Linked DNA regions of Desulfovibrio desulfuricans. The main gene of each other region encodes a partner of the protein of the gene in region 2 in a complex. Links are inferred from orthologs where the notes say so. Each region holds a gene or a part of one and is shown on either strand. Other genes may lie near its edges.

Region 1 (15,233 bases), on a different replicon or contig from region 2:
TTTGCTGGCCCCATGCCGCAGGTGCACACCGTTGATGTCGCAGGCATCCGTAACGCGCAGCAAAAGATACGAAAGCCGCGTATGGTCGGGCATGAGCTTCATATCCTTGTGGGCTTCCACAATGGTTTTCAGCTCCGCAGCACTAAAGATATGCTTGATGCCCGTGATTGCCCGAAAAAACGTGTCCACCGCCCAGGGAAGGATAAACTCCGCCCCCGCGCTCTTTGTGCGGAAGTAGTCTTTGAGCCAGCGTTCCTGATCGTCGTTAATACGTGCTGCGACCTGCGGCATGATGCCCCCGATGTTGCGTGCGGCCTGGCGCAAGTTCGCCAAGCATCGTGTTACGCTATGTTTTCTTTTTGCGCTACACTACCTGCTCGTGAATTTCAAGATAAAATCTAGACTTTTTTCCAGAAACATTGTCCGGGCTTACCGCAGATCAGGATGCGGGCATGGCAAATATGCCACATGCATGCCCCCTTGCCTAGCCCTGCTTGCCGCGCGCTGCCCTTGAATGTATCCATAGCGCAAGACAGAATAAAGGAGCTTGCATGCAGAATGCCAGACAGGCTGCGCCCCCACAATTACAATCTACCACAGCACCCAACAAGGACGCAATGCAGCAAAGCGCCGTGCGCGCAGCCCTGATCCGCATGCACGCAGCCACGGTTCTGTTTGGTATCTCTGGCATTTTTGGCAAATTGTGCCAGTGCTCCGCCGTTGATCTTGTCTGGGGCAGGGCCGTGGTTGCAGTGGCCGCTCTTGGCTGCATCTGCCTTGTCCGGCGTGATCCGCCCTGGCATGGAATTGCGGCACGCGACCTGACAGGCCTTGCCGTAAGCGGCATTCTGCTGACCCTCCATTTTGTTACTTTTTTTATGGGCATAAAACTGGGCGGTATTGCGGTGGGTACGCTCGGCTTTGCGTGTTTTCCCGCCTTTACGGCCCTGTTTGAAGCCATAGCCTACCGCGAGCGCCCAAGCGCCCGGGAATTGCAGTGCATTGGCATGGTAAGCATTGGGCTTGTGTGCCTGACGCCCTCGTTTTCGCTGGCTGATACTGCAACCCACGGCCTGCTTTGGGGCATTGTTTCCGCTGCGGTCTACGGACTGGTGGCCATAGCAAACCGGCACTTTGCCGGGGGCATGTCTGGCATGCAGACCTGCTGGTGGCAAAATACAGTAATAATCATCTGCCTTCTGCCCTTTGCTGCAGCGGATGTGCCGGGCATCGCCGCTCTGGACTGGCTGTGGATAATCTGCCTGGGCCTTTTATGCACCGCCCTCGCCTACAGCCTTTACGTAAGCAGCCTCACAGCCCTCAAGGCCCGACAGGCAGCGGTTATCATCACGCTTGAACCTGTTTACGCCATAATTGCTGCGTGGCTGCTCTTTAACGATGCTCCCGGTCTGGGCATTTTTGCAGGCGGCGCACTCATACTTGGCGCTGTGTTCAGACTCAGCAGGCGATGATATAAGCGGCTTTTGGGCTGCAATTAATTTTTTTTAATTCGATAATCACATAAACGCTTACTACACAACTGCCATTTCCACAAAATATTATTACAAATGATATAAAGTTTATATTGGATTTGACGATTTTTTTGACTATTAATAATAAAAAAAATTTAGTCAGATGTGCTGCGTTAACGGAATGCTATTTTTTTTAACATACGTTATCATCACATCATAATCACCCTTGCATCACGAGCTCACTGGAGGATACCATGCCACGCCTGTCATTCAAGAGCGTAAATACTGTTATAGCCGCACTGATAAGCGTCATTCTGCTTATCGGCGTTTCCATTTTTGTTGTTTACGTTGGCAAATCTTCATACCACATTGTCAACAATACATCTGTTGGCGGCATGAAGATCATAAACAACGGCCTCATTGCCAACGTCAATGACATGATTGACGCCAACATGAGCATGATCAAGGTTCCGGCGCAGAGCGGTCAGGCGAAAAAAGCCATCGAAGGTAACAGCGCCGAAATGGACACCCTTATCAAAGCCCTTATCAAAGAATACAAGGGAATCAATTCCATCTTTGTTCTAAATTCGCAGGGCGTTGCTGTTTCCGGCGCATCCTCCAATGGAGAAAATTTTATTGGCAATAACTACAGTGAAAGAGGCTATTTCAAAACTGCCATGCAGGGCAAGGATGCCATTGACCCCAACATCGTTATTGCAAAAACCACAAAAAAAGAAATATTTGCCATCGCTACTCCAGTTTTTGGCGACACAGGCAAGCCCATTGGCGCAGTATGCGTGACCATGAACTGGCTTGAATATATTAAAAGCCATGTTTTTAACATAACAGTTGCAGACCATGGTTATGCATTTATTATTGATGCCAATGGTCGCGTTATTGCCCACCCCAAGGCTGAGACTCACATGAGCGATGTCAGCAAGCTGGAATTTGTAGTCAAGGCGCTTAAAATCAAGAACGGCTCTTTTGATTACGGATTTCAGGGTAAGGACAAGGTAATTGTTTTTCAAACCATTGAAAGAACAGGCTGGCTTGTCTGCACCTCCGCATTTACAGACGATCTTGCAAAAGACGCCGTTGAGCAACGCAACATTCTTATTCTCGTTGCTATCGGCATTTTTGTTGTATTGCTGGGCAGCATCATATTTATGGTTCGCCGGATCATTACCGCCCCGCTGAAGAACATCATGGACTACAGCGCGCAGATTGCGCACGGCGATTTCAAGGCCACGCTCGCGGGCAATTATAGTTTTGAACTGGCTGAACTTGCAGGTAATTTTAAAGAAACAACCGCTGTGCTCAAAAACCGCCTGGGTTTTGCTGACGGCGTATTGCAGGGCATCACCTTCCCCACCCTGGTTGCAGATACAGATGTGCGCATCACCTATGTGAATGATGCCATGGTCAAGCTTGTGGGCAAAAGCGGCAAGCCCGACGACTATAAGGGCATGGGAGCGGCTGAATTTTTCTACGGGGATGCCAACAAGCGTACCATCTGCCATAAATGTCTGAGCGAGGGAGTGAACGCACATGGCATTGAAGCAGCAATGACCTTTGCAGACGGCCAGCACAAAAATCTGCGCATTGATGCCTCGCTGATCCGCGATCTGGACGGCAACATTGTTGGTGCAGTAACACTTGTGTTCGACCTGACGGAAATCAAAAAGCAGCAGGCCACCATCGAGCAGCAGCGTGATGCCGTTGCCCAGGTGGCGCAGAACGCCAATGCCATTGCCGACAGGCTTTCCACCGCGACCGAGGAGCTTTCCACCCAGGTGGAACAGGCCAGCCGTGGCGCGGATCAGCAAACACAGCGTGTTTCTGAAACCGCCACCGCAATGGAGCAGATGAATGCCTCGGTGCTTGAGGTGGCGCGCAATGCGGGCGGCGCCTCAGACACTACCATCAATGCCAAACGCAAGGCGGAACATGGCGCAGAAGTGGTCAACAAGGTAGTGCAGGGCATCAACCAGTTGCACACGCAGGCTTTGGGCCTCAAGACCGGAATGGCCTCGTTGGGCGATCAGGCCCAGAGTATCGGCCAGATCATGACCGTGATTTCAGACATTGCAGACCAGACCAACCTGCTGGCCCTCAACGCCGCCATCGAAGCGGCGCGCGCGGGCGAAGCCGGACGCGGATTTGCCGTTGTGGCCGACGAGGTGCGCAAACTGGCGGAAAAGACCATGCAGGCAACCCGCGAGGTTGGTTCCGCCATTCAGGGCATACAGAGCGGCACCACGCAGAACATTGATCAGGTCAACCAGACTGTAGACACCATTGAGCAGACCACCGAGCTTGCCGGAACCTCCGGCGAGGCGCTCTCAGAAATTGTGGTGCTGGTGGATCAGGCTGCGGATCAGGCGCATTCCATTGCCGCCGCCGCAGAAGAACAGTCGGCCACCAGCGACGAGATCAACCGCGCTGTGGAACAGATCAACACCATCAGCGTAGAGACGTCCTCCGCCATGTCGCAATCTGCCAACGCAGTGACGGAACTGGCAAAGCAGGCGCAGGAACTCAAAAAGCTCATTGCGCAGATGGTTTCATAGCTGACGCGGGCACAGGAGCAGGAGTAAGCGCCTACCCTGCCCCGCAACAAACTCAAAGCCCCTGAACGGCAAACCGTTCAGGGGCTTTTTCACACCCTGCCCCATCTACGCAAGCGCGGCAACAATAAAACAGATCAGACCCGCCTTCGTTCAATACAGCACCTAATGTGTTGTCACTGAACGAAAACGGGCCTGCTTTAAAACACCTTGCTTTGGTCTGTACAAAAGATATTCAAACCTGAAATCTCATCCAGACAAAACAGCCTGCAAAACAATACTAAATATCCTTGATCACGTCCTGCATGCTATAAAGCTTGCCGGGCTTCTGCCCTGCCATCCAGCCAGCGGCGCGGATAGCGCCGCGTGCAAAATTCTCGCGAGAGTGGGCCTGATGGGTCACTTCAATACGCTCACCGGGGCCCATGAAATACACGGTATGCACGCCCACCACATCGCCGCCACGTATGGCCTGAATGCCGATCTGCTCCTTGGGGCGGGCGCCGATGATGCCGTCACGGCTGGAGCAGCGCACATCGTTGAGCTTCCAGTCGCGGGCCTCGGCAAGGCATTCGCCAAGGGTCAGGGCCGTGCCGCTGGGGCTGTCCTTTTTGCGGTTGTGGTGCAGTTCCACCATTTCAATATCATAATCCTCGCCCAGGGCCTTGGTGAGCTGGGGCAGGATGTTGAGCAGCACATTCACGCCGATGCTCATGTTCGAGGCCCAGAAAATCGGGGCCTTGGCAGCAAGGGCGCGCAGTTCGTCTTTTTGCTCATCGGTAAAGCCCGTGGTGCCGATTACAAGGGCATTGCCGGTCTGCGCAACGGCCTTGGCCGATTGCAGACTCACCGCAGGAGCGGTGAAGTCAATGACCACAGCCCCCGGAAGTTTGGGCAACAGGGCTGCCAGACTGTCGGAAACAGGGCAGGCAGCACCCGTAAGAGCGGCTATGCGCTCCGGGCTGTCCACCAGCCCTGCAAGGGTGAACTGCGGGTCGGCTTCCACAAGCCCGCTGATGGTTTTGCCCATACGCCCGCTGGCCCCGACCACAATAATAGAAGTGCTCATAGCTTCTCCGTTTCCGTTATTCCGGCTCAATGCCGGATTCACGCAACAGGTTTCTGAATTCCGTTTCATCCAGCACGGTTACGCCAAGGGAGCGCGCCTTGTCCAGCTTGCTGCCCGCCTTTTCGCCCGCCACCAGATAATCCAGCTTCTTGCTGACAGCACCAAGGGGAACAGCCCCGGCGGCCTCGGCCCACTTTTGCGCCGTGCCGCGCGGCACGCTGATGGTGCCCGTAAAAAGAATGGTTTTGCCAGCCAGGGGCCCTTCGGCAAGGGTTTGCGCACCCTGAGCCGAATCCGCGCCCTTGGGCCACGGGCCGTTCTCCTTGAGCCGCGCAAGCTGCTCGCGGTTGGCAGGGCTGTCAAAGAAGTTGCGTATGGACGAAGCCACTTCCGGCCCCACATCGGGCAGGGCCAGCAGGCTATCCACTGTGGCGTTTTCCAGTTCATCCAGATCGGCAAAGCGCGCCGCAAGGGTACGGGCCGTCTGCTCGCCCACGTGGCGGATACCAAGGGCGCTGATAAGCCTTTGCAGGGTCGCGGTGTGGCGGGCGTTTTCCAGCGAATCCACAAACTTTTGCGCCAGCACCTCGCCCATGCGTTCAAAGCCCAGCAGCTCCTGCACGGTGAGGCTGAACAGATCGGCTGGCGACTGTACGCGCCCGCTGGTCACAAGCTGCTCGATCCACTTTTGCCCCACGCCCTGAATATCAAGCCCGGCCTTGGAAACAAAGTGGGTTATGGAGCGCAGCCGGATGGCGGGGCAAGCCAGATTCTCGCACCGCCAGGCAGCCTCGCCTTCTTCGCGGTACACGGGCTGCCCACAGGCCGGGCACGTGTGGGGGAACTCGTAGGGTTCAGCGCCCGCGGGCCTTTTATCCAGCACCGGGCCGACCACTTCGGGGATAACATCGCCCGCGCGTTGCACAATAACGGTATCGCCCACGCGCACGTCGCGCGCGCGGATTTCATCCTCATTATGCAGGGTTGCGCGCGAAACCATGACCCCGCCCACAGCCACCGGCGCAAGCATGGCCACTGGCGTAAGCGCCCCTGTGCGCCCCACCTGAATTTCTATGCCCTCAAGCTGGGTTTGCGCCTGCATGGCCGGGAACTTGAAGGCCACGGCAAAACGCGGCGCGCGCGCCGTAAAACCAAGTGCCTCCTGGGCTTCAAGGTCGTTCTGTTTTGCCACGGCGCCGTCAATTTCCATGGCAAATTCCGGCCTGTTTTCGCGCACCCAGTTCACATAGTTTTCTACATCCTGAGGGCTCGCGCAGAGCTTGCCGTTTGGCGGCGTAAGAAAACCGTATTCCTTCAGCCGGGCCATCAGCTCCGAATGCAGGCGGCACGGCTGCGCCGGAGCCCACTGCGCATCACCCAGACTATAAGCCAGAAAGCGCAGGGGGCGCGATTCCGTAACCGAAATATCATGCTGGCGCAGGGTTCCTGCTGCCGCATTGCGCGGATTGGCAAAGGTCTTTTGCCCCAGGGATTCCTGCCGCTCGTTGAGGGCGTCAAAATCCTTTTTATACATCACCACTTCGCCGCGCACTTCAAGCCGCGCGGGAAACGGCCCATCGCCCCTGAGGCGCAAGGGCACGGTGCGGATGGTGCGCACGGCCTCTGTAACGACTTCGCCCACCTCGCCATCGCCGCGCGTCAGGGCCTCCTGCAACACGCCGTTTGCATAGATGATTTCCAGCGCAAGGCCGTCCAGTTTGGGATCACACCAGAAGGCCTGCGGCAGAGGGCCGTTGAGTTCCGTATCCCATGCGCGGCGCATGCGCTCCACAAAATCGCGCCATTCTTCGACAGAAAAGACGTTGTCCAGACCGTACATCTGGCGGCTGTGGGCTTTTTTGGCAAGGCCGTCCAGCAGCTTGCCGCCCACGCGCAGGGTGGGCGAATGGGCAGAGCGCAGCTCGGGCCAGCGGTCTTCCAGCGCGGCCAGCTCATGAAACAGCGCGTCAAACTGGTCGTCCGAAATTTCCGGCGCATCCTGAGTGTGATACAGATAATTGTGGCGCTCCAGCTCTGCGGCCAGCCAGCGGGCGCGGTTGCGCTCCTCGCTGCTGGGACCGCCAGCGGGGCCAGTGGTAAAGAGGCTGTTCTGCTCCTGCCTGCCATTGCGTGAATTCTGCGACATGAAAAAACCTTTCTGATGGTCAGCCGCCGTGCCCTTGTTTGGCTTACGGGCTTTGCGGCGGCACTGCTCACAGGGGCAAGCGCCCCCGTCTATTCGGGCATGGCGATAAGCCTGGCCCGCAAAATGCGGATGCGGTCACGCAGCTCTGCGGCCTGTTCAAATTCCAGATCACGAGCCGCCTGACGCATCTCCTTTTCAAGCTTGGCAACAAGAATGGCAACATCCTCGGCAGTCAGCGGCACTGCGTCTGGCTCGCGCTGTTTACCCTTGCCCTTGCCGCGCCCGCGTCCGCCGCCATCTTCCACATACAGGCTATCAAGTGGCGATTCAAGCGATTTGCGGGTGCTGGTGGGCGTGATGCCATGCTCTTCATTGTAGGCCGCCTGCTTGGCGCGGCGGCGCTCGGTTTCGCCCATGGCGGCGCGCATGGAATCGGTGATCTTGTCCGCGTACAGAATGACCTTGCCCTGCGCGTTGCGCGCGGCGCGGCCAAATGTCTGGATAAGCGAACCCGTGGAGCGCAAAAAGCCCTCCTTGTCCGCATCCAGAATGCACACAAGCGACACTTCGGGGATGTCCAGCCCCTCGCGCAGCAGGTTGATGCCCACCAGCACGTCAAATTCCCCAAGCCGCAGCGCGCGGATGATCTGCATGCGCTCAAGCGTATCAATGTCCGAATGCAGGTAACGCGCCCGCACGCCCATGTTGCAGCAGTATTCGGTGAGGTCTTCCGCCATGCGCTTGGTAAGTGTGGTGACAAGCACCCTCTCGCCCAGCGTCACCTTGCCCCGGCATTCGCCCAGCAGGTTTTCCATCTGGCCCTTGGTGGGGCGCACCTCCACCACCGGATCCACAAGGCCCGTGGGACGGATGATCTGCTCCGCCACAATGCCCTGCGCCTGATCCAGCTCGTACTTGCCGGGCGTGGCCGACACGTACACCACCTGATTGAGCAGGTTGGTGAACTCGTTGAACTGGAGGGGGCGGTTATCCAGAGCCGAGGGCAGGCGGAAACCGTAGTCCACAAGGGTCTGCTTGCGCGAGCGGTCGCCCTTGTACATGCCGCCCACCTGCGGAATGGTGATGTGCGATTCGTCCACAAAAAGCAGAAAATCTTCGGGAAAATAGTTGAGCAGACAGGACGGCGGCTCGCCCGGCTTGCGGCCGTCGAGGTGGCGGGTGTAGTTTTCAATGCCGTTGCAGTAGCCGAGCTCTTCAATCATTTCGAGGTCAAGCTGGGTGCGCTGCTCAATGCGCTGGGCCTCCACAAGCTGCCCGTGCTCCTTGAAATAGGTGAGCCGCACCGCCAGTTCATCGCGTATGTCGCTGGCAGCCCGCTTGAGGTTGTCCTGCGCGGAAACAAAGTGGCTGGCAGGGTACAGCACGGTTTTGCTTACCTCGGCCAGCACCTCGCCCGTGAGGGGGTCAATCTCGCGCATGAGGTCGATGTCGTCGCCAAAAAATTCCAGCCGCAGCGCCCGCTCGTGATGGTAGGCGGGAATGATTTCAAGGGCATCGCCGCGCACGCGGAAGGTGCCGCGGTGGAAGTCATAATCGTTGCGCTCGTAGTGCACTTCCACCAGCCGGGTGATGAGCTTGTCCATGGGGAAGTGCTGGCCCACCTCAACGGGAATGACCATCTTGGCGTAATATTCCGGCGAGCCAAGGCCGTAGATGCACGAAACCGAAGCCACAATGACCACATCGCGCCGGGTCAGCAGGGCGTGGGTGGCGGCGTGGCGCAGCTTGTCTATGTTGTCGTTGATGGACGAATCTTTTTCAATATAGGTGTCCGAGGCCGGAACATAGGCCTCCGGCTGGTAGTAGTCGTAATAGCTGACAAAATATTCCACGGCATTGCGCGGAAACAGCCCCCGGAACTCGCCGTAAAGCTGGGCTGCCAGCGTTTTGTTGGGGGCCAGAACCAGCGTCGGGCGGTTGCAGCGGGCAATGACGTTGGCCATGGTAAAGGTTTTGCCGGAGCCGGTAACGCCCAGCAAAACCTGGGAGGGAACCCCGGCCTGAAGATTGTCCACCAGGGCGTCAATGGCCGTGGGCTGGTCGCCCGTGGGGGTGTATGCCGTTTCAAGGCTGAATGGGATGACCGGATTATCTTCCATAATATTATGTTTTGGAGTAAGAGGACAGGATTACATCAATAACGAACGGGAATTGCCATGGAAAAAATCTTCGTACCTTCTCAGATAGATCTGCCCATCGACCGGGTTTTCATTGTGGCCGCAACCCTCAGCACCTTCAAGGGCTGCCGCCATCTGGACGTGCAGATTTTCCGCCCCGGCGCTACTGATGCCGAAGTGGAAGCCATCAAGGGTCTTGGCCTTGTGGCCCCGGCTGACCCTTCCGTTCCGGCAGAAGTGCTGCAAGGCGCTACGGAAGAAGCCGCCCTGCGCTGCGTGCTTGAATCCTTCACTGCAGAAGAAAGCCACGCGCTGGTGGAATACCTTGAAAAGCGCTATGCCGACCAGATTGAAAAAATCACGGTCTGTCCGCTTGATCTGCCCGTGCCCATGGGCGTTGCGCCGCTGGCAGGCATTGGCGAAGGCAAGACCACGGGCTTCATCCGCTTTGACGCGGTGCGCGACTATCCGCTGCCCTTCCCGGCCTATGGTTTTTACGATCTGGCCGCCCAAAAGCCGTCCGGGGAATAACTGTACACAACTCCCCAGGGCAGCCACGGAAACGGCAGACCGCTTCCAGCCATTTCAGGCGTTGCGCAACTTTGCGCAGCGCCTGTTTGCGTTTGTGAGGCAAGGGCGCGCTCAAGTTCGGCCTGAAAAACCGCGCGCGGCAGCATCACGCCGCCCATGCGCATGATGTGCGGCGTTTCCTGCTGGCAGTCAAGCAGGGTTGCTCCGCGCTGGCGCAGCAGGGCCACAAGCCCTGCCAGTGCGGCGCGCGAGGCTTCGGGCTGGGTGTGAAACATGGATTCGCCAAAAAAGGCCCGCCCAAGCGCCACGCCGTACAGACCGCCCACCAGTTCGCCATCGCGCCAGGCCTCAATGGAATGGGCATAGCCAAGGGCGTGCAGGTCTTCGTAGGCGCGCATCATGTCGTCAATAATCCAGGTGCCGCCCTCCTTGTCCCTTGGTGCAGCGCAGGCGCGGATAACCCGCCCGAAAGCGGCGTTGTGAGTCAGCTCAAAAGGATGCAGGCGCAGCTTGCGGGCGCTGCGCGCAGGCAGACGAAAGCCCTCAAGGGGCATGACGCAACGGGGATCCGGCGACCACCAGAGAATGGGCATTCCTTTGGAATACCAGGGAAAAATCCCACGGCTGTAGGCAGCAACCAGACGTTCTGGACGCAGATCGCCGCCCAGACACAGCAAGCCGTCTTCACGGGCTGATTCCGGCGGCGGAAATTGAGAGGCCAGTGCTGTAAATGCCCCGATCATAGCGTCCTTTGCCGACAGAGTACCATTTGAATATTTGGGGGATGGGGCGGATGCCCTTGAAAACAGCGTCAACGCAAACGGGCCGGGACTGCCGCATTCGGCAACAGCCCCGGCCCGCCTTTGTGCATATAATCAGGCGTCTACAGGCACCGGCTTACGGCTTTTTGCCGCGCTGCCCTCATGTTCAAGGGCCAGTTCTTCGCCCTTGACTGTCAGCTTTGCGCTGCCGCCCTTTTTGAGCGAACCAAAGAGCAGTTCGTGCGCCAGACGGTCTTCCAGCTCCGTGCGCAGCAGACGGCGCAGAGGCCGCGCCCCCATGGAGGGATCAAAGCCCTTGCGGGCCAGCCACTTGCGGGCGGTCTCCGTGAGTGTAAGCGTTACACCGCGCTGCTCAAGGCTGGTGCGGATTTCGCCCACAAACTTGTCCACAATGCGCAACATCATGGGTTCTGTGAGGCTGCCAAAGGGAACAAGCGCGTCCAGCCGGTTGCGGAATTCAGGGCTGAAGGTGTTTTCCACAGCCTTGAGGCCCTTGTGCGCCGCATCCTGCGGGGCCGTGCCGCCAAAGCCCATGGCGGGCCGCGACATTTCAAAGGCCCCGGCATTGGAGGTCATGATAAGGATAACGTGCGAAAAGTCCGTCTTGCGCCCGGTGTTGTCCGTCAGCGTGGCGTAATCCATCACCTGGAGCAGCACGTTGAAGATATCCGGGTGGGCCTTTTCCACTTCGTCCAGCAGCACCACGGAATACGGGGCCTTGCGCACGGCCTCGGTCATGAGCCCGCCCTGATCAAAGCCCACGTAGCCTGGAGGCGCGCCGATGAGCCGCGAAACAGAGTGCTTTTCCATGTATTCGCTCATGTCGTAGCGCAGAAATTCCACGCCCATGAGCTTGGCAAGACTGCGGGCCACTTCCGTTTTGCCCACGCCCGTTGGCCCGTAGAACAGGAAGGCGCCTGCGGGGCGCTGCTCCTGCCCAAGCCCGGCGCGGGCGCGCAAGATGGCGCGCACGGTCAGCTCAATGGCTTTTTCCTGCCCGAACACAAGACTCTTGAGGTCTTTTTCAAGCGTTGCCAGCTTGTTGCGTTCCTTGCCGGAGACAGTGCGCACGGGTATGCCCGCCATGCGGGCCACAATGCGCTCCACATCGGCCACACTGACCAGCGGGGCATCCTTGCCGCTCTTTTGGGCAGGCTTTCCGGCAGGCGTTACGCCACGGCCCAGGCGCACGGCTGCGCCAGTTTCGTCCAGCACGTCAATGGCCTTGTCGGGCAGCAGGCGGTCGCGCACATGGCGCGCGGTAAGATCCACCATGGCCTTGAGGGCCGCAGGGCTGTAGCGCACGTGGTGGTACTGCGCATAGCGCGGCTCAAGCCCTTCAAGAATGCCAAGGCATTCTTCCGTGGTCGGCTCGGTAAGGTCAATGCGCTGAAACCGGCGGGCCAGCGCGCGGTCTTTTTCAAAATGGTTGCGGTATTCCTCGTAGGTGGTGGAACCAATGCAGCGGATTTCGCCATTGGCGAGCACGGGCTTGAGCAGGTTGGACGCATCAAGCGAGCCGCCAGAGGTGGAACCAGCCCCCACGATGGTGTGGATCTCGTCAATAAACAGGATGCAGTCGGGCTGCTCCTTTAGCTTTTGCACCACGGCCTTGAGGCGGCCTTCAAAGTCGCCCCGGTAGCGGGTGCCCGCGAGCAGAAGGCCCATATCAAGGGCATAGAGCTTTGTTTTGGCAAACATTTCAGGCACGTTGCCTTCCACAATGCGCAGGGCAAGGCCCTCGGCCAGGGCTGTTTTGCCAACGCCGGGGTCGCCCACAAAGAGGGGGTTGTTCTTGCGGCGGCGGCACAGAACCTCAACCGCGCGGTCAAGTTCCGCTGTGCGGCCCACGAGGGGGTCAATCTTGCCTTCCTTGGCACGGGCCGTAAGTTCGACGGTATACTGGGCCAGCGGATCGGCCTTGGCTTCGCCGTCCCCGGCTTCGGCCCCGGCTTCCACGCCGCGCGAGCCGGAACCTTCATCAAGCCCGTGCGAAATAAAGGTCAGCACGTCCAGCCGTTCAACGCCCTGTTTGCGCAGATAGAAGTGGGCGTAGCTTTCTTCCTCATCCATGATGGAAATGAGCAGGTCGCCAAGCTCCACAGCGTCGCGCCCGGAGGAGCGGATATGCTCCAGCGCGCGTTCAAGCACGCGCTGCACGCTGTCCGTCTGCGAGACTTCGTGCTTTTCCGCCAGGGAAACGGGTTCCAGTTCCTTGTTGAAAAATTCCTCAAGCTGCTCGCGCAGCACGGGCACGCTTGCCCCGCTGCCCTCAAGAATGATGCGCCCCTTCATGCTGTTCGTCAGCGCAAAGAGCACATGCTCCACAGTCAACAGATCATGCCGTCGCCGGTGGGCTCCCATGAGGGCGTCCCGAATGACCAACTGAACATTTTTACTCAACATAGGCTTATCTCAATGGATTTTTTCCATGGTGCATTTAAGGGGATACCCTGCCGCCCGCGCCGTGTTGTGCACACGCCGAACCTTGGCCTCGGCTATTTCAAGGGTGTATATGCCGCACTGGCCTACCCCGCGCTGGTGTACCGCCAGCATGATAGCCGTGGCTTCTTCGGCGGTTTTGTGGAAAATGCCGCACAGTACCGACACCACAAACTCCATGCTTGTATAGTCGTCATTGTGCAGGAGTACCCGGTAGCGATCCGGTTCCTTGAGTTTTTTTTCCACGATTACGCGGCTGTCGCCGCTGGTTTGATTGTCGGGGATAAAAGACATGCATGGCTCCCAAGACGTTTCAGCTCTGCCGCGAAGAATCCGTGTTGACATCGGCCTTGTCGGTCAGGCCCAGCACTGTGCGCCAGTGCGCCCTCTGCGCTTCGTCAAACACAAAGGAAAGCTGTTTCGGCTTGTTGTTTTGCCGCAACCATTCCTGATGCAGCTCATGATAACTTTTGATGCTTATTTCGGCATTGTCAAGGTTCAGACGCTTCTCGACCCTTGCAATATCCTGCGCCCGGCCTTCCAGTTCAACCACCTGGGCAAAGGGCAGCGCGTCCAGCTCCACTTCCACGGTGTCCATGCGCCATGGCTCGCGAACTTTTTCGTACCGGGCCGCCACCGTATAGCCCAGCCCTTCCAGAATACCACGCAAGGCAGCGCCATCGGCAACTTCCGTTTCGCGCTCCTCGCGCACCTTGAAGCCGCCGTCTTCTGTGGCGGGCAGCTTGAGCGTGATCAGGTGGCGCGTTTTGTCCTGCCATTCCTGACTGCGCAAACGCAGCAGCTTGCCGCCAGTGACCAGCGTTCCCTGGGCAGTGTCAAACACCCAGTTGCACTCAAAATGCGCGCCAAGGCAGTGCGCCCCGCTGTCCACAAGCGCCTGCCGCAGGCTTTGCAGATTCACATGCAGATATTTGCGTTCAATCTCAAGGCCCATAACCGCCGCCTTTACTTGCGATGAAACAGTTTTTGCTGCAAGGCGGCTATGGTGCTAATGCCGCCTTGCTCCACAGCCGGGTGGACAATGGGATCAAAGCCCAGCCGCCGCGCCTGCGTGAGGCGCAAATCCTGCGCGGATACGGGCCGCACCTGCCCGTTGAGATCAACCTCGCCCCACAGCACGCTCTTTTCCGGCAGCGGAACATCATAATACGACGAAAGCACCGCAGCCACCAGCGCCAGATCAAGCCCCGGCTCGCTCAGCTTCATGCCGCCGCCCACCTTGGCGTAAATATCCACCTGACCAAAGTTGAGCTTGAGCCTTTTTTCCAGCACAGCCAGCAGCAAATGCAGGCGGGCCACGTCAAAACCAAGGGCGGCGCGGCGCGGGATACTCAAAAATGTGCGGGAAACAAGGGCCTGCACCTCCACTGCCAGCGGGCGCTGCCCGTCTACGGCCATGACCACGGCAGTGCCGGATAGCGAAGGATCGCGCTGACCTAGAAAAAACGTGGAAGGATCGTCCACAATCTGCATGCCCGAGGCTTCCATGCGAAAAACCAACAGTTCCTCATTGGGGCCAAAGCGGTTTTTGAACACGCGCAACAGACGGAACATCTGGCGGCGGTCGCCCTCAAGCGAAATAACGGTGTCCACCATGTGTTCCAGCAGGCGGGGGCCAGCCAGCACACCGTCCTTGGTCACGTGCCCCACCAGAACCAGGGTGCAAGACAGGCGGCGGCAAGCCTCGAGCAATGTTGTTGCCACGGCCCGCACCTGGCTGACGTTGCCCGGCAGGCCATCGGCCTCTAGGCTTGTGAGGGTCTGCACCGAATCCACAACCAGCAGGGCTGGCGGCGCGGTATTGGCAGCTTCGAGCACGTCCTCCACGCGGGAGGTGGCAATGGCCATGAGGTTATGATCCAGCATGCCGAGGCGCTCGGCCCGGCCCTTGATCTGCGGCAGGGATTCCTCCCCGCTGGCATAGAGCACGCGCCTGCCCTGCGCTGCCACTAGCCCCGCCACCTGGAGCAGCAGGGTTGATTTGCCGATGCCCGGCTCGCCGCCCACCAGTATTGCCGCACCGGGCACAAGGCCCTTGCCCAGAACGCGGTCAAGGGCTTTCAGG
Region 2 (15,363 bases):
CACCGGCAGCGATGGGAATCGGCACATTGTCCGCAACCTTCTTCATCTGCTTGGGGTTCAGAGGCATGACGGGTTCTTCGTAATACAGGACGCCCAGCTCGGTGATCATGCGGCCAAACTGAATGGCTGCAATGGTGGACGTAAAAGAATGCATTTCAACAATGATATCCATATCCGGCCCAACCGCCTTGCGCATGGCTGCAAGGCGGTCATAGCCCCGGCGCAGCACCCTGTCGGGCAGTACGCCTGAAAGATCCTGCTGGTTCCAGTTGCCCTGCCCGTCCATGGCGAGAACGTCCACCTTAAGGGCATCGTATCCTTCTTCCTGAGCGATAAGCGCGGTTTCCGCATAGGCCTGGGGATCAACAAGCATGGCCTTGTCCTTGCCGGAACCCCAGCCGAACTGCAACTGGCTGGCATAAGCTCGTATCTTGCTGCGCGTTTTGCCGCCAAGTAGCTGATACACTGGGACGCCGAGAGCCTTACCCTTGATGTCCCACATGGCAAGGTCAAGGCCGCTCATGGCAGCGGAAAAAATACCGCCGCCGCCCTGTCCCCAAAATGTCTTGCGCAACATCTTTTCCCATATTGCTTCGTTGCACATGGGGTCCATGCCAATGAGAATCTGGGCCAGATCCTTGGCCATGCCAAATCCGCCAGAAGCGCCCACGCCGTATGCAAGGCCCACTTCGCCAAAACCGCTGATGCCTTCATCCGTATTTACCCGAACAACAACCGGACGCCACTTGCTGGTAGCGGAACTGAAGTCATTGGCCACATCAATAATATCAATACTCGTAATCTTCATCATTATTCTCCTGTGAGCAGCGCCGCTAATAGCGTTTGACTGCAAGAACGCCCGCAGCGATGGTTGCCGCCGCTCCTGTGAATACAAGGCAGAGCAGGCCGCCGCTGTACTGGCCGGTAGTGTTTATGAAAAATCCGATCATGGCGGGCGCAAGCGATGCAAGCCCGTTGGCAAGGCCGTTCATTATGCCTGACGCTGTAGACATGGACGGGCCGGGAATCAGCCCTTGCAGCAACGTCCAGGCCACCGGCGTTCCCATGGTGCAGAATGCCACAGCCAGAGACAGCAATATGGCGGAGAGATATTTTTGCTCAGTGACCGCACCCAGATAAACGCAGCAACCGGCAAAAAACATGGCTGCCATCAGAATTGGCGCGCTTCTGCCTATCTTGTCCGTCAAAAATCCGCAGGACACCTTAAAGATAATGGAAAGCACAAAGGGCAAGGACGCCATCCAGCCCATTTCGCTCCAGCTGAACCCTCTGGCTGATTTGAGGTAGCTCGGCAACCAGGTTATCAGGCCCCAGTACATGCATTGGAGGCACAAGTACCAAAACACCAAAAGCCAGTACCGGTAATTGCCGATGAATCCCTTGAGACGCTGCCCCAGCGGCAACGCAACTTCATTGGTCGCCGAAACTTCCTGCCCCTCTTCAATGTGAGCCAGTTCTGCCTTGTTGATGCTTTTATGCTGCCTCGGGGTATCCGCCGTATGCCGCCACAGCAGGTACAGAGGGATCAAACCCACAGCAAGGCAAAAATGGAAATTGGCTCTCCAGCCGTAGTTACCAATAAGATAAGCAAAAAACGGCATAGCCAGAGCCGGAGCGACAGATTGCCCCACAACCCAGGCGGCGTTGGCCCGCCCGCGTTCCTGCCGGGGAAACCAATTTTTTACAAAAACACTCTGTAGCGGGTAATACATGCCTTCGCCAACGCCCAGCATAATGCGGCTGACGATGATGATCGCAAATGTGGAGGCAATGCCGCCCAGGAACAGGGAGGCCGTCCAAAGGCCGATACAGAGCATCATGGATTTGCGCGGCCCCAAATAGTCGCCTATGGGGGCCAGCAGCACGTTTGCAACGCCATAGGCCGCAAGAAATACGGACATCATCATGCCAATCTGAACGGGTGCGCCTTTGATGCCCATTTCAATAAGAAAAGGATCGTTGGCGGCCAAGACCGAAACGTTAACGCGGTCAAGGTATGCTATGAATATCCCGATAAACAGACAGAATACAACGATGAACCGCTTTTTTGTCGGTTCTTCGCCCACATCCTTTACTGCATTTGCAGGGGAAATAACGCCTTCACTCATATGCTCTCCCTTTGGCGGTTTCTCTATGAGCAGCCAATGCGCATTTGCTGTAATCATATTACGCCGTTATCAGTCAATTCGTTCCCATTGCAGGCTACCGGTATTGCCCATATGGAATTTTTATTGTCACGACTATGCTGCGTAAATCCAGATGGGTAAAATTGTTTTTATTTGTCGATTAATAAGATAAAGTTATTGAAACAGCTAAATGAAAGGGAAAACTCATGCAATTGACGCTGCGGCAAATTGAGGCATTTCTGACGGTTGCAAACCTTCGCAGCTTCACTGCTGCAGGGGCTTCCTTGCACATAACCCAAAGTGCCGTAAGCAACCTCATCAAGGATCTTGAGGCGCAGGTTGGCGTGCCACTTTTTGACCGTACGTCGCGCTTCGTCTCACTGTCCCCCGATGGACGGGAGATGTACACGCTGGCCCAAAAGGCCTTTCACGAATTCTTGCTTATGGAGAAATACGCCGCAGATCTTAGCAGTCTGCGCGCGGGCAGAGTGCGCGTTGTTGGCGCGCCGCTCATAGCCTGCACACTGTTGCCGCTGCTGCTCGCGCACTTCAAGAGGGCCCAACCCGCCATACGTGTCGAGCTGGTGGATCAGCCCATGGCGCTGGTACAATCAAGTATACAGCAAGGGGATGCAGAAGTCGGTTTTGGCCCGGCCCGCCTGCCTGAGACAGACATTATCGCCCGCCATTTTTTTACCACCCCTGTGAGCATGCTCTCACGCCCGGATCACCCGCTGGCAGGGAGGCACAGCACCTGGAGCGAGGTTAAAAAGGTTCCCGTGGTTGCGGTGGGCAGGGAATCAGTGGGCTATATCGCCGCGGACGTGGGTACGCAGCCGCCGTTTACCATTGGCCATGTGGTCAACCAGATGCCAACAGCCTTTGCTCTGGCCGCAGCAGGTTGCGGCGTTGCACTGGCTGGACGGTTTTCGCTGATGCTGGCACGGGGCTATGGTCTTGTGGCTACCCTCCTGCACGACCCAGTACTGTACCGGGAAATGCAGATGTACCTGCCTGCTGCCCGCAAACTCTCGGACGCTGCCGCCACATTTGTGGATTTTGCCACGCAGTTTGTGAAAGATCACGACCCCAACACACTGGATTCAGCCACTGTTGCCGAACTGGCACCGCCGCTCTGTACACGCAGAGACTCCTGATCGCAGGTGGCTGGCCTGCCTTTGCAGCATGAAAAAACGCCCCGCTAAAAAGCAGAGCGTCTGAACACACATCGGACAAACCTGAAGAACGTGCGCTAATTGTTTGTCGCGGCGGCGGGCTGCACCATGATGGCCCCGGCCTCCCTGCGGCGCAGGGCAATGGTTACTTCCGCGCAACGCAAGGCCAGAGGGTCGCGCAGGGGGGCATAGCCCACCACAGAAACAGGCATGCCAGACCCCAGCCCCATGTCTCGGATGCGCCGCGCAAGTTCGCCCCGTGCATTGATGCTGACAATACGAGCCATCTCGCCCACCTTGAGGGACGTGAGAGGAATAACTGAATCCATTGCGCCTCCGGGAGAACCTTTAAAAAACTGTATAATTTAAAAATAACATTCATTTTCAATTTACCATTCATTGCCCCTGGCGTCAAGAAAAGAGACCCTCGGCAATCTGCGGTGAGCGCGCCACGCGCTGCTCCTCGCGGGACAGGCTCCTCCGCTCCACTCGACCATATGGCCCGACTCTGGCATGATGCCTTGCAGCGGGAGGGTCGCTTGCCTCCACGCCCTTTCCGGCACACGTCAACAACGGACAAGCCATGAGTATTCTGAAAAAAGTTCTGGAACGGGGCCTCACCCCTTCCAACGTCATAAGCTACCTGTGTTTGCAGATCATGCGCGTCAACGGCGCGTTCTGGGGCACCCTGCGCCTGCGGCTCAAGGCCCTTGCGCTGGGCGTGCAGGTGGGTGCTGGCGTGTCAGCCCACGGGCCTGTGGGCCTGCTGCGCTGGCCAGGCAGCCGCATGAGCATCGGTGCTGGCGCAAGCCTTATTTCTTCCTGGCGGCGGGCCACTGCTGCGGCTCTGGCCCATCCCGTGCGTCTGCGCACCTTTGGCCCAGGAGCCAGCATTGAAATCGGCCCCGGCTGCCAGTTGAGCGGCACATCCATCACCGCCCGCTCCACGGTCATACGCCTTGAGCGTCAGGTCATGGTTGGGCCCAACTGTATTATGGTGGATTCCGACTTTCACGCCCACTGGCCGCCGGAAGCCCGCGCCACAGAACCCGGCATGGAAGGCGACCGCCCGGTAACCATTGGCGACTACGTGTGGATTGGCATGAACTGCCTTATCCTCAAGGGCGTAACCATTGGCGAGGGGGCCATCATCGGCGCTGGCAGCGTGGTCACGCGAGATGTGCCGCCCTTCTGCCTTGCCGCTGGCGCTCCCGCCCGCGTGCTGCGCAGCCTCAAGCCCGGCACTGCGGAATAGGTCACTGCACGGTGTCTGTGGGAGAATATATCGTGGCACTGCTGGCGTCAGAAAAGCTGGGTGCGCAGGTCACGTGCCACAAGCTCTTTCCGCCGGTGGAGCCATGCTACGCGCCCACACGCCTGCCCTGGCCCGCTGCCATCAGCCGTGCCCTGGAGCAGCGCGGCATCAACGGGCTTTACAGCCATCAGGCCCTTGCCACAGACCACATCCGCGCCGGGCATTCCATTGTTGCAGCCACGCCCACGGCCAGCGGCAAAAGCCTTATCTACAACCTGCCCGTGCTCGACCGCTACCTGCGCGACCGTGACGCCCGCGCCCTGTATCTCTTCCCGCTCAAGGCTCTGGCGCAGGATCAGCTTGGCGCGTTCAACGCTCTGGTGGAGGGCTGGCCCAAGGAGGCCCGCCCCACTGCCGCCCTGTATGATGGCGACACCACCGACCATTTTCGGCGCAAAATCCGGCGCAATCCGCCCACGGTGCTTATCAGCAATCCCGAGATGCTGCATCTCGGCATTCTGCCTCACCACGAGCAATGGGCGGAATTTCTGGCGGGCCTGAGCCATGTGGTTGTGGACGAGGCCCATACCTACCGGGGCGTGTTTGGGGCGCACATGGCCCAGGTGTTCCGGCGGCTCAACCGCATCGCCGGACGCTACGGCGCGCGGCCCGTCTATGTGCTGTGCACGGCCACTGTGGGCAATCCCGGCGAACTGGCGGCAGCGCTGACCGGCACGGATGCGCCTGCCGCCGCGCCTATCCTTGCTACAGATTCCCCGTCTCCGGTTCCTTCCTCTGCTTCTGCCACCCGCACAGCGGATGCGCCAGTGGTTATTGACCAGTCCGGCGCGCCGCAGGGGCCAAGGCACTTTGTTTTTCTTAATCCGGAACAAAGCCCCGCTACTGCGGCTATTGACCTGCTCAAGGCGGCGCTGGCCCGCAACCTGCGCACCATAGTCTACTGCCGCTCGCGGCGCATGACAGAACTTATCAGCCTGTGGGCCGGGCAATCTGGCGTATTTTCCGAGCGAATTTCCGCCTATCGCGCGGGCTTTCTGCCAGAGGAAAGACGCGGCATCGAGGCCCGCATGGCCTCGGGCGAGTTGCTGGCCGTGGTCAGCACCAGCGCGCTGGAACTGGGCATAGACATTGGCGGGCTGGACGTGTGCATTCTAGTGGGCTACCCCGGCACGGTCATGTCCACCCTGCAACGCGGCGGGCGCGTGGGCCGCGCGCAGCAGGAATCCGCCGTTATCGTGGTGGCGGGCGAGGATGCGCTGGATCAGTATTTTGCTCGTAATCCCGAAGACTTTTTCAGCCGCCCTGCGGAAAAAGCCGTGGTCAACCCGGACAACGAGGTCATTTTGACCCGCCATCTGGAGTGCGCGGCGGCAGAAATGCCCCTCACCCCCGGTGAAGCCATGCTGGCAAGCCCTGCTGCCCGCGCCGCCGCCCGCGCGCTCAACGCCAAGGGCCTATTGCTGCAATCGGCGGACGGCACCCAACTGCTGGCCGCCCGCAAGCGACCCCAGCGGCATGTGGATTTGCGCGGCACAGGCCAGACCTTCAGCATTGAAGATCAGGACGGCCAGATCATCGGCTCTGTGGATGGCTTTCGCGCATGGCAGGAGACGCACCCCGGCGCTGTTTACCTGCACCGGGGCCGCAGCTATGTGATTGAAGAGATGGACCCGGCCCGCGCCCGCATTGTGGCCAAGGCTGCCAAGGTCTCGTGGTTTACGCGCACACGCGGGCAAAAAAGCACGGACATTCTTGAAGAAATTGAGCGCACATCACTGGGCCGCGTGCTGGTCTGCCGTGGCCGCCTGCGCATTACCGACACTGTGACCGGGTATGAAAAGCGCTCCACATCGGGCAACCGCCTGCTCACCATCACGCCGCTTGCCGCGCCGCCGCAGGTTTTTGAAACCGAGGGTCTGTGGTATGTCATACCAGACAGCATCCGGGCCTCGCTGGAAGAACGCTTTCTGCACTACATGGGCTCTATCCACGCCCTTGAGCATGCTGCCATTGGCCTGCTGCCCCTGCTCATCATGGCCGACCGCAACGACTTTGGCGGCATTTCCACCCCGCTGCATGCCCAAACCGGACTGTCGGGCGTATTTATTTACGACGGTCTGCCGGGTGGGGCGGGTCTGACCCGTCAGGCCTTTCCCGATGCGCGGGGCCTGCTGGAAGCCACCTTCAAGGCTGTTGCCGCCTGCCCCTGCGAGGACGGCTGCCCCTCCTGCGTGCATTCGCCCAAGTGCGGATCCGGCAACAGACCCATCAGCAAGATCGGCGCGCTGGAGCTGCTGCGCGAAATGCTGGCCCCCGGCACGGAAGGCTATGCCCTGTGCAGCGACCTGCGCATCAGCCCCGCTCCTGACAGGCTGGATATGGAATCGTTGGACGCAGCCTCTGCCCTGGCGGCAGCGCCCCGGCCTGCGGTTTCGGCTCTGGATTTCATCAATGAAGGCAGCCAGCCCAAAGCCGCGCACACTGCAATGGAGGAACAATCCATGAGCAAAAAGCACTCCGCGCCGGACAATCAGAACAGCCTGTTCGGCGCTAACGGCGTTGCGCAGTCCGGCTCCAGCGGCAGCGCCCCCACGCCTCAGAGGGAGGCCAGCAGCGCGCCGGACGCTCAAGGGACAAATACCTTTGACGCCGCAGGCCTGCTGACGCACATTCCCGTGCCGCCGCCAAAAAATTTTGTGGTCTTTGACGTCGAAACCCGGCGCTCCGCCGCCGAAGTGGGCGGCTGGAACCGGGCCGACCGCATGGGCGTGAGTGTTGCCGTGGCCTACGACAGCAAGGCGGACGACTATTTCTCCTATCAGCAGAAGGAACTGCCCGCATTGTTCGAACGCCTGCGCGGGAGCGACCTTGTGGTGGGCTTCAACAACCTGCGCTTTGACTACGCCGTGCTCTCGCCCTTTGCGCCATTTGATCTGCGCACCCTGCCCAGTCTTGATCTTTTGCAGCGCGTGTACGAACGCCTGAACTACCGCCTTCCACTGGACAATCTGGGGCAGGCCACCCTGGGCGAACCCAAGAGCGCCGACGGCCTGCAAGCCCTGCAATGGTGGAAGGAAGGAAAGCTGGAAGATATCGCCACGTATTGCCGCAAGGATGTGGACATCACCCGCCGCCTTTATCTGCACGGTCTGGAGCAGGGCTTTTTGCTGTTCAGCAACAAGGCTGGCTCCCGTGTGCGCGTTCCTGTGGATTTTCACCGGCGTTGAGACTGCCAGCCGGAAAAAGCAAGACGCCCGCAATCGCGGGCGTCTTGCTTTCAAATCTCTGTGACACGGCAGCGTTATTTCAACTTTTTCAGCGTCTTTTCCATGCCTTCCGGCAGGGGATAGCCGTGATCCTCGCCGGGGAACGCGCCTGCGCGCACTTCACGCGCATAGGCCTCCACCGCTGAGCGCAGGCTTGCGCCCACTTCGCCAAAACGTTTGACGAAGCGCGGCAGGTGGCTCAGGGTCATACCCGTCATATCCTGCCACACCAGCACCTGACCATCGCAGCCAGCGCCTGCGCCAATGCCTATAACCGGGATGGACAGGGCCTGGGTCACGCGCTCGGCCAGGGGCGCGGGCACGCATTCCAGCACCAGGGCGAAAGCCCCGGCTTCTTGCAGGGCGCGGGCATCGTCCAGCAGCTTCTGGGCTGCAGCCATGCTTTTGCCCTGCACCTTGAACCCGCCAAAAGCGTTCACCGATTGCGGCGTGAGGCCAAGATGCCCCATGACGGGGATGGAAGCCCGCGTCAGCGCCCGCACTTCTGCGGCAAATTCCGCGCCGCCTTCAAGCTTGACCGCCTGAGCGCGGCCTTCTGTCATGAGCCGCCCGGCGTTGCGCACGGTTTCTTCCACAGAAACATGGTAGCTCATAAAGGGCATGTCGCAGACCACAAGGGCTTTTTGCGCACCGCGCGCCACGGCGGCGCAGTGGCGCACCATGTCGTCCACCGTGACGGAAAGCGTGTCGGGATAGCCCAGCATCACCATGCCCAGCGAATCGCCCACAAGCAGGGCATCCACCCCGGCCATATCCATGACCCGCGCGGTGCTGTAGTCATAAGCCGTCAGCATGACAAGCTTTTCCTGCCCTTTGGCCTCGCGGAAGGTAACTATGGTGTTCTTCATGACTGAGCCTCCTTCTGGTTGGCATCGTGGGCCAGACCCATGATGAGGTGGGTAAGCTTGGCAGCCGTAAAGTCCGCATGGTGCAGGCCCTCAATGGGGGCCAGTTCCACCACGTCCAGCCCCACCACGCGGCGGCCCGCCACGCAGCGTTCCAGCATGTACTGGGCCTCGCGCCAGTTGATGCCGCCGGGCGAGGGCGTTCCTGTTGCTGGCATGATGGACGAATCAAGCCCGTCCACATCAAAGGTGATGTAAATATTTTTGGGGAAATCCTCTGGCAGGGGCAGCTCCGGCAGGCCCACACGGGCGAGGAAATAGGCGTCGTAATGGGTGACGTTGAACTTCTTGCGGATCTCGGCTTCTTCCCGGCAGAAATCGCGCACGGCAAACTGCGTGAGCGGCAGGCCGAGGTCGGCCACGGCACGGTACATGACGCTGGCGTGTGAAAAGGGGCTGCCCTCATACTGGGGCCGCAGGTCGGCGTGGGCGTCAAACTGCACAACGCCAAAGGGTTCGCCCGTTTTTTCAGCCTGCCGGGCAAGTGCCCGCAAGGCCCCGAGCGTCACGGTATGCTCGCCGCCCAACACCACAGGCACTGCCTCGCAGGCAATGGCATGGGCCACAGCGGCCTCTATGCGGTCAAGCGTGTCGGTTATGGGGCCAGCGCAGTCCACGGCCTGAGCGGTAAAAAAACCTGACTCGCCCGGTGCGAATCCGCATTCCCAGGCTTCAAGCTGATGCGAGGCGGCAAGCAGGGCCTGAGGGCCTTTGACCGTGCCGCCGCCATAAGAAACGCTCTGCTCCAGAGGAACGGGGATAATGTGAAACCCTGCCTGCTCCGGTGCAGACTGGGGATATTCAGAAGCCAGAAACTTGTCTTGCATGTGATCCTGCCGTGATTTGACATAAAAAAACGGCCCGCTTGGGGAGGCAGGCCGTTTTGGTTGGAGGAGACTGTCAGCAAAAGAAAGGAAGGTACTTTCCAAGCTGCAATGGCCGTGCCACAAAAAGCAGCATACGGATAATCATATAACCTGCTGCTTTTTATTGGTAATTTTTTACAGCCTCGCAATAGGCGCGTTAAAAATGTTTAACCCCTCGTGCCTGCGCCCTGCCTGGAAGGCGCAAAACTGTACAAAATATTTTCTTGCACAGCCTACTGCACAGTGTCCTTGCCCGGCGCAACAGCCGCACCCTGCAAAGAAAGGGAAAGCTTTTCGGCCAGTTCGCGCGCGGCGGGCGTATTGCGCCATTCGTCAAAGAGTTTCTGCCAGCCGCCAAAATCCACAAAGTTGCGGTCAAGCTGTTCTTCGTGCATCTGCACCCAGGCGTTGAAAAGCTGCATCTGCACCTGGAAGGTGGCGCTCTCAAAAATCATGGCCGCAGTATCGCGGGGCATGACCTGACCGTCCACATGGGCCAGAACAAAATTACAGACCGCGCGGCGGGAAGTTTCAAAGGTCACTTCCTGACCGTTCATGTCTTCTGCCAGGGGCAGCAGCCGGGGGAACATCTCGCTGATGCGCTCCATGGCCTTGACCGGCACGGCGATGAACAGGGCGGGCTGGCCGTCCGCAGCGGCAGGGGCTTCGGGTTTTTCAGAGATGAAATAAAAACGCAGCCAGTTCTCGAACATTACGGCTTCCAGAACCTTGGCAACGCCATTCTGAAATTGTTCTTGAGCTTCGGGCATGGAGACTCCCTTAGTGTTTTACGGCCACGACCCGCAGCCGCCGATAATCAGCAATCCAACCGCCGTTATTCCACATGGATGCGCGCAGGGCATCCGCCACGGCGGCAAAAACTTTTTCCTGAGCCTCTGGGGCCACGCAATCCAGATCCTGGGCAAAAAACTGGGCCATCCAGCGGGCAAGGCTTTCTTCCCCGCCTTTGAGAGGGGTGGGCCTGTCGTATTCTTCCGCCAGCCGCACGGAAAACCCGTGGCGGCTCAGCAGGGCCGCATATTCCTGCGCCGAGGGAAAATAAAAACGCTCGCTGTTCAGATGCGCCGGGCCAATGCCTTCCCCCGCCAGCACGGCCTGAAAGGCCGCCCCAAAGGCAGCGCGGATACGCCCGATATTGCCTTGCGCGCCAAATTCGCACACCAGCAGGCCGCCGGGGCGCAGCGCCCGCGCCATGACGGAGGTCAGGCGCTCCTGATCTTCTATCCAGTGCAGCGCGGCGTTGGAAAACAGCGCGTCCACGCAGCCGTTCCACGGCATGTCGCAGGCGTCCATTACCAGAAATTCCACTCGCGGCAGACGCATCCTGGCCTGCACGATCATGTCGGGCGAGGCGTCAATGCCCACCACGCGGGCGGCTCTGGCGGTCAAGGCTTCTGTCAGTGCGCCTGTGCCGCAGCCTACGTCAACAACAAAGCCCAGACCATCGGGCAGCAGCCCCAGCAGGTTTTCACCGTAGGCTGCCACAAAGTCGTGGCTCTGGTCATAAAGATGGGCATCCCAATCCATGAATCCGGTTCTCCCTGCGCGGCGAAAAAAAGCGCAAGCGCCACTTGTTGTAAACATCAGACTACAGCGCGTCAATGCGGCGGGCTGATTTGCAGCAACAATGCCGCCCGATCCCCGCTAGAAACGAGCAGGCTCAGGCCTGCTTTTCCCGCAATGCGCGCTTTTGCATTTCGCTGTTGCCAACTTGTCCAAGCACTGAGGCGGCAAGCCCGGTGCAGGCGCTCACCAGACCCAGCGGCACGGCGGTATCACCCCCGGCCAGCCCCACAAGAGGGGAGGTGCACGCGCCAAAAATAAAGACCGCCACGCCCAGAATGCCCGAGGCCGTTCCCGCGCCCACATTTTGCGCGCTGATGCCAAGGGTAAAGCTGGTGGGGAGCGTCATGCCCTGGAGGGCGATCATGAAAAACAGCCCCACGAGCAGCGGCAAGGGCGAGGCTGGCGCTATCACCGTCACGGCCAGTACGCCAAGGCAGGCCGCGCAGCGCAGCGTGTTGCCGATTTGCAGCAAACGGGCTTCGCCAAAACGGCGCGACAGCCGGGCCGTGGCAAGGGCAACAAACATGACGCTCAAGGCGTTGCAGCCAAAAATGACGCTGTAGCCCTGCGGTGAGATGCCGTACATGCCCTGCAGCACAAAGGGCGAGGCCGCCACGTAACCGAAAAATCCGCCCATGGTGAAACCCTGCACGCCCACATAGCACATGAAGGGTTTTTGCCGCAAAAGCTCGCCCATGGCCTTCCACGAGGCGCGCAAGCCCCCCTCGCGGCGCATGGTTTCCGGCAGGGTTTCGGGCAGGCCCACGGCGCTCAGCACGATCAGCAGCACCCCAAAGCCCGTCAGAAAATAAAAAATCAGGGGCCAGCCGCTCAGGGATGCCAGCCAGCCGCCCAAGAGCGGCCCGGTAATGGGGGCAATGCCGTTGACCGCCATGAGCAGGCTCATGAAGTTGGTCAGCTCCGGCCCGCGAAACAGGTCGCAGGCCATGGCGCGGGCCAGCACAATGCCCCCTGCCCCGCCAAGCCCCTGCGCAAAACGCAGGGCAATAAAGCTGTTGCCCGTTTTGGCCGCTGCGCAACAGATGGAAGCCAGCGTAAAGAAGATCAGCGCCATGAACAGCGGCTTGCGCCGCCCGGTGGAATCTGAAATGGGCCCCACAAACAATTGACCGAGGGCCATGCCCAGCAGACAGGCCGTGATGGTCAACTGGGTTGTTGCCGTGGAGATATTAAGGTCTGCCGCCAGGGCGGGCAGGCTTGGCAGATAGGTATCGGTACACAGCGGGCCAAAGGCGGCCATCATGCCCAGCAAGAGCGCCAGAAACAGCCTGCGACGGCGGGGCAGCCTTGCGCCGGCACCCACAATATAATCATTTTCCGTAATGCGCATGTTTGTCCTTTTTCTTTTCTTTGCGCGATATTCGGGACGGACGCTGGCAAAGTCAAGGGCGGGGAACACCCCTGCGCGGCTCTGGTATGCGCTGCCGCCTTATGCTACCCTGCGCACATGATTGATTACGCTCAAGCCCTTAACGAAGCCCAGTACGAGGCAGCCACCTGCGGCGACGGCCCGGTTCTGGTTGTGGCAGGCGCAGGCAGCGGCAAAACCCGCACCATCGTCTACCGTCTGGCATGGCTGGCAGAGCACGGCGTCGAACCTGACGCCATGCTCCTGCTCACCTTTACCCGCAAGGCAGCGCAGGAAATGCTGCACCGCGCGGGGCTGTTGCTCAATCAGGGGCTTGCGGGCGTGCAGGGCGGCACCTTTCACGCCTTTGGCTTTGGGGCGCTCCGGCGCTGGAAGCCCGACTGGCTTGGCGACAGACCTTTTACAGTCATGGATTCCGCCGACATCAACGAGGCGGTCAAGCACTGCAAGGATCAGCTCAAGCTGGGCAAGGGCGACAGGTCGTTTCCCAAAACCCAGAGCATTGTGGGGCTGCTGAGCAAGGCCCGCAACAAGGAGCTGCCGCTGGACGAAGTGCTGCGACGCGAGGCCTTTCACCTGCTGCCCCACGCCGATGGCCTGGCCCGGCTGGGCGATGCCTACAATGCCTACCGCCGCGACAAGGGCCTGCTGGATTACGATGATCTGCTGTTCGAGCTTGAGGCCCTGCTGCGCGAAAATCCGCTGGCGGCCGCCTCGCTGCGGCAGAGGTTCAGCCATATTCTCGTTGACGAGTATCAGGATACAAACCTGGTTCAGGCCCGCATTGTGCGCCTGCTGGCAGGGCCCTTGGACGGCCCCCCAGGCAACGTCATGGCTGTGGGCGACGAAGCCCAGTCCATCTATGCTTTTCGCGGTGCCAATGTGCGCAACATATTGGACTTCCCCACGCTTTTTCCCGGCGCGCGCGTGGTGCGGCTGGAAGAAAACTACCGATCCACCAAGCCCGTGCTGGATGTGGCCAACAACCTGCTCTCCCACGCTGCGGAATCCTTCCGCAAAAACCTGTTCACGCGCAAGGAAGGCGGCGACCCCGTGCGCCTTGTGACGCCGCTCAGCGACATGAGTCAGGCCAAGCTGGTGGTGCGCCGGGTTGAGGAACTGCTGGCGACCCACCTGCCGCACGAAATCGCGGTGCTGTTCCGCGCGGGCTTCCATTCCTATAACCTGGAAATGGCCCTCAATCAGGCGGGCATTGCCTTTCGCAAATACGGGGGGCTGCGCTATACCGAGGCTGCCCACGTCAAGGATGTTATCGCCTACGCGCGCCTGCTGCTCAACCCGCTCGACCTGCCCGCCTTTGCCCGCGTGGCGGCCCAGCACAGCGGCATTGGCCCCAAGACGGTAGAAAAACTCTATGCCGTGGCCCGCAGCGGCGACCAGAAATCCACAGAAAAAGCCTTTGCCAAGTATCCGGGTTTTCTGGAAGACATGCGCTTTGTGGACGACCTGCGCGCCCGGCCCATGCCGCCATCGGGGACGCTGTCGTCCGTTCTTGAACATTACCGCCCCCGCCTCGAAGCCCTCTACCCGGAAGACTGGCCCCGCCGCCAGCAGGGGTTGGAAGAAATCATCCAGATGGCCTCCGGCTACAGCGAGCTGGATCTTTTTGTGGCAGATCTTGCCCTTGAAGCGCCGGAAGACGATGACGCCGACAGCAACGAGGGCAAGATCACCCTTTCCACCGTGCATTCGGCCAAGGGGCTGGAGTGGAACGCCGTTCTGATCATTGATCTGGTGGAAGACCGCTTTCCTTCGCGCCACGCACTGGCCCGGCCAGAAGATTTTGAAGAAGAGCGCCGCCTCATGTACGTGGCCTGCACCCGCGCGCGCCAGTGCCTTGACCTCTACGCCCCTGCCTCGCTCTACAACAGGGCGGAGCGCGGCAGTCAGCACGTGAGCCAGAGCCCCTTTGTGCGCGAGCTTGCACCCGGCATGGTTGAAGAATGGATTGAAGGGTTTGGCGGTGTGCTTTCGCGCCGCAGCGTGGGCGGCGTAGGTTTTGGGCGTAAAACCGCCATGCCTTCCGCTGGCGGGCCTAGCGGCGCGCAGGGCTTTTCTGGCGGGCTTTTGCCGCGTCCGCAGCGCTCGCCGAGCCACGATGCCTATGACGACTGCCAGCTTGCGCCAGACGATGCGGGCAGGCAGGCCACTCCTCTGACGAATCCTGCACCCGCTCCTGTGCCCACGCAGGGGAATTCAAGGCCACAAGCCGCAGGCGATGGCGAACTGTGTTACTGCCGTCACCGTATTTTCGGGCGCGGCAAGATCGTGCGTCATTTGCCGCCGGACAAGGTGCAGGTGAATTTCCCCGGCTTCGGCCTCAAGGTCATCCTGAGCGAATATCTGATTCTGGAGAGCTGATATGGTTCCGCCCCACGCATCCCCGGCTTCTCATGGCTCTCTTTCTGAAGACGGCATTCTGGCCTGTCTTGGCAGACATTTTCCGCAAACCGGGCCTTCCCTGCTGCTGGGCAGGGGCGATGACTGCGCCGTGCTGCGCGGCGGCAAGCCCCTTGCCGTGAGCAGCGATCTTTTTCTGGAAGACGTGCATTTTCGCCGCTCGTATTTTACCCCTGAAGAAACAGGCTACAAGGCGCTGGCTGTCAATGTGAGCGATCTTGCGGCCTGCGGGGCGCGGCCCGCGGCCTTTACCCTGTGCCTCGGCCTGCCCGGCTGGGTGGACGAACCGTGGCTGGACGCGTTTTTCTC

What was found.
Region 1: the proteins of NE637_RS05615 (region 2) and uvrB are in contact, whole or in part, in a crystal structure (PDB 7EGT), measured with the Thermus thermophilus proteins. The link is inferred for Desulfovibrio desulfuricans from one-to-one orthologs. Residues at the interface, in WP_096412145.1 of Thermus thermophilus: His654, Arg656, Phe657, Gln666, Asp668, Glu669, Lys680, Arg681, Leu682, Ser683, Lys685, Tyr686, Ala687; in WP_096411307.1 of Thermus thermophilus: Glu23, Leu25, Arg26, Asp27, Gly28, Glu29, Arg30, Phe31, Arg55, Glu326, Asp327, Phe328, Glu379, Ser382, Gln383, His398, Gly400, Arg401.

Annotation. Positions count from the first base shown.
Region 1 is NZ_JANFYZ010000001.1:602,566-617,798, forward strand. The notes cover bases 6,860-9,739. They hold uvrB (excinuclease ABC subunit UvrB), read right to left. Parts: upstream 9,375-9,739; coding sequence 7,344-9,374; downstream 6,860-7,343. Other genes in these bases: ligA (NAD-dependent DNA ligase LigA), read right to left, coding at 6,860-7,254; NE637_RS02540 (hypothetical protein), read left to right, coding at 9,432-9,739. Outside these bases: NE637_RS02510 (hypothetical protein), read right to left, coding at 1-291; NE637_RS02515 (DMT family transporter), read left to right, coding at 552-1,472; NE637_RS02520 (methyl-accepting chemotaxis protein), read left to right, coding at 1,727-4,042; dapB (4-hydroxy-tetrahydrodipicolinate reductase), read right to left, coding at 4,320-5,108; more of ligA, read right to left, coding at 5,125-6,859; more of NE637_RS02540, read left to right, coding at 9,740-9,923; aat (leucyl/phenylalanyl-tRNA--protein transferase), read right to left, coding at 9,887-10,666; ATP-dependent Clp protease ATP-binding subunit ClpA, read right to left, coding at 10,799-13,111; ATP-dependent Clp protease adapter ClpS, read right to left, coding at 13,121-13,441; NE637_RS02560 (class IV adenylate cyclase), read right to left, coding at 13,461-14,102; DNA repair protein RadA, read right to left, coding at 14,114-15,233. UniProt on the Escherichia coli protein: The UvrABC repair system catalyzes the recognition and processing of DNA lesions. A damage recognition complex composed of 2 UvrA and 2 UvrB subunits scans DNA for abnormalities.
Region 2 is NZ_JANFYZ010000003.1:289,184-304,546, forward strand. Bases 12,354-15,363 are described here. They hold NE637_RS05615 (ATP-dependent helicase), read left to right. Parts: upstream 12,354-12,711; coding sequence 12,712-15,015; downstream 15,016-15,363. Other genes in these bases: NE637_RS05610 (multidrug effflux MFS transporter), read right to left, coding at 12,354-12,594; thiL (thiamine-phosphate kinase), read left to right, coding at 15,017-15,363. In the rest of the region: NE637_RS05560 (mandelate racemase/muconate lactonizing enzyme family protein), read right to left, coding at 1-811; NE637_RS05565 (MFS transporter), read right to left, coding at 834-2,129; NE637_RS05570 (LysR family transcriptional regulator), read left to right, coding at 2,354-3,304; NE637_RS05575 (FeoA family protein), read right to left, coding at 3,400-3,651; NE637_RS05580 (acyltransferase), read left to right, coding at 3,906-4,577; NE637_RS05585 (DEAD/DEAH box helicase), read left to right, coding at 4,610-7,825; panB (3-methyl-2-oxobutanoate hydroxymethyltransferase), read right to left, coding at 7,900-8,733; speB (agmatinase), read right to left, coding at 8,730-9,617; NE637_RS05600 (hypothetical protein), read right to left, coding at 9,890-10,426; NE637_RS05605 (class I SAM-dependent methyltransferase), read right to left, coding at 10,437-11,204; more of NE637_RS05610, read right to left, coding at 11,338-12,353. UniProt on the Escherichia coli protein: A helicase with DNA-dependent ATPase activity. Unwinds DNA duplexes with 3'-5' polarity. Translocates on single-stranded DNA with 3'-5' polarity. Initiates unwinding more efficiently from a nicked substrate than double-stranded DNA.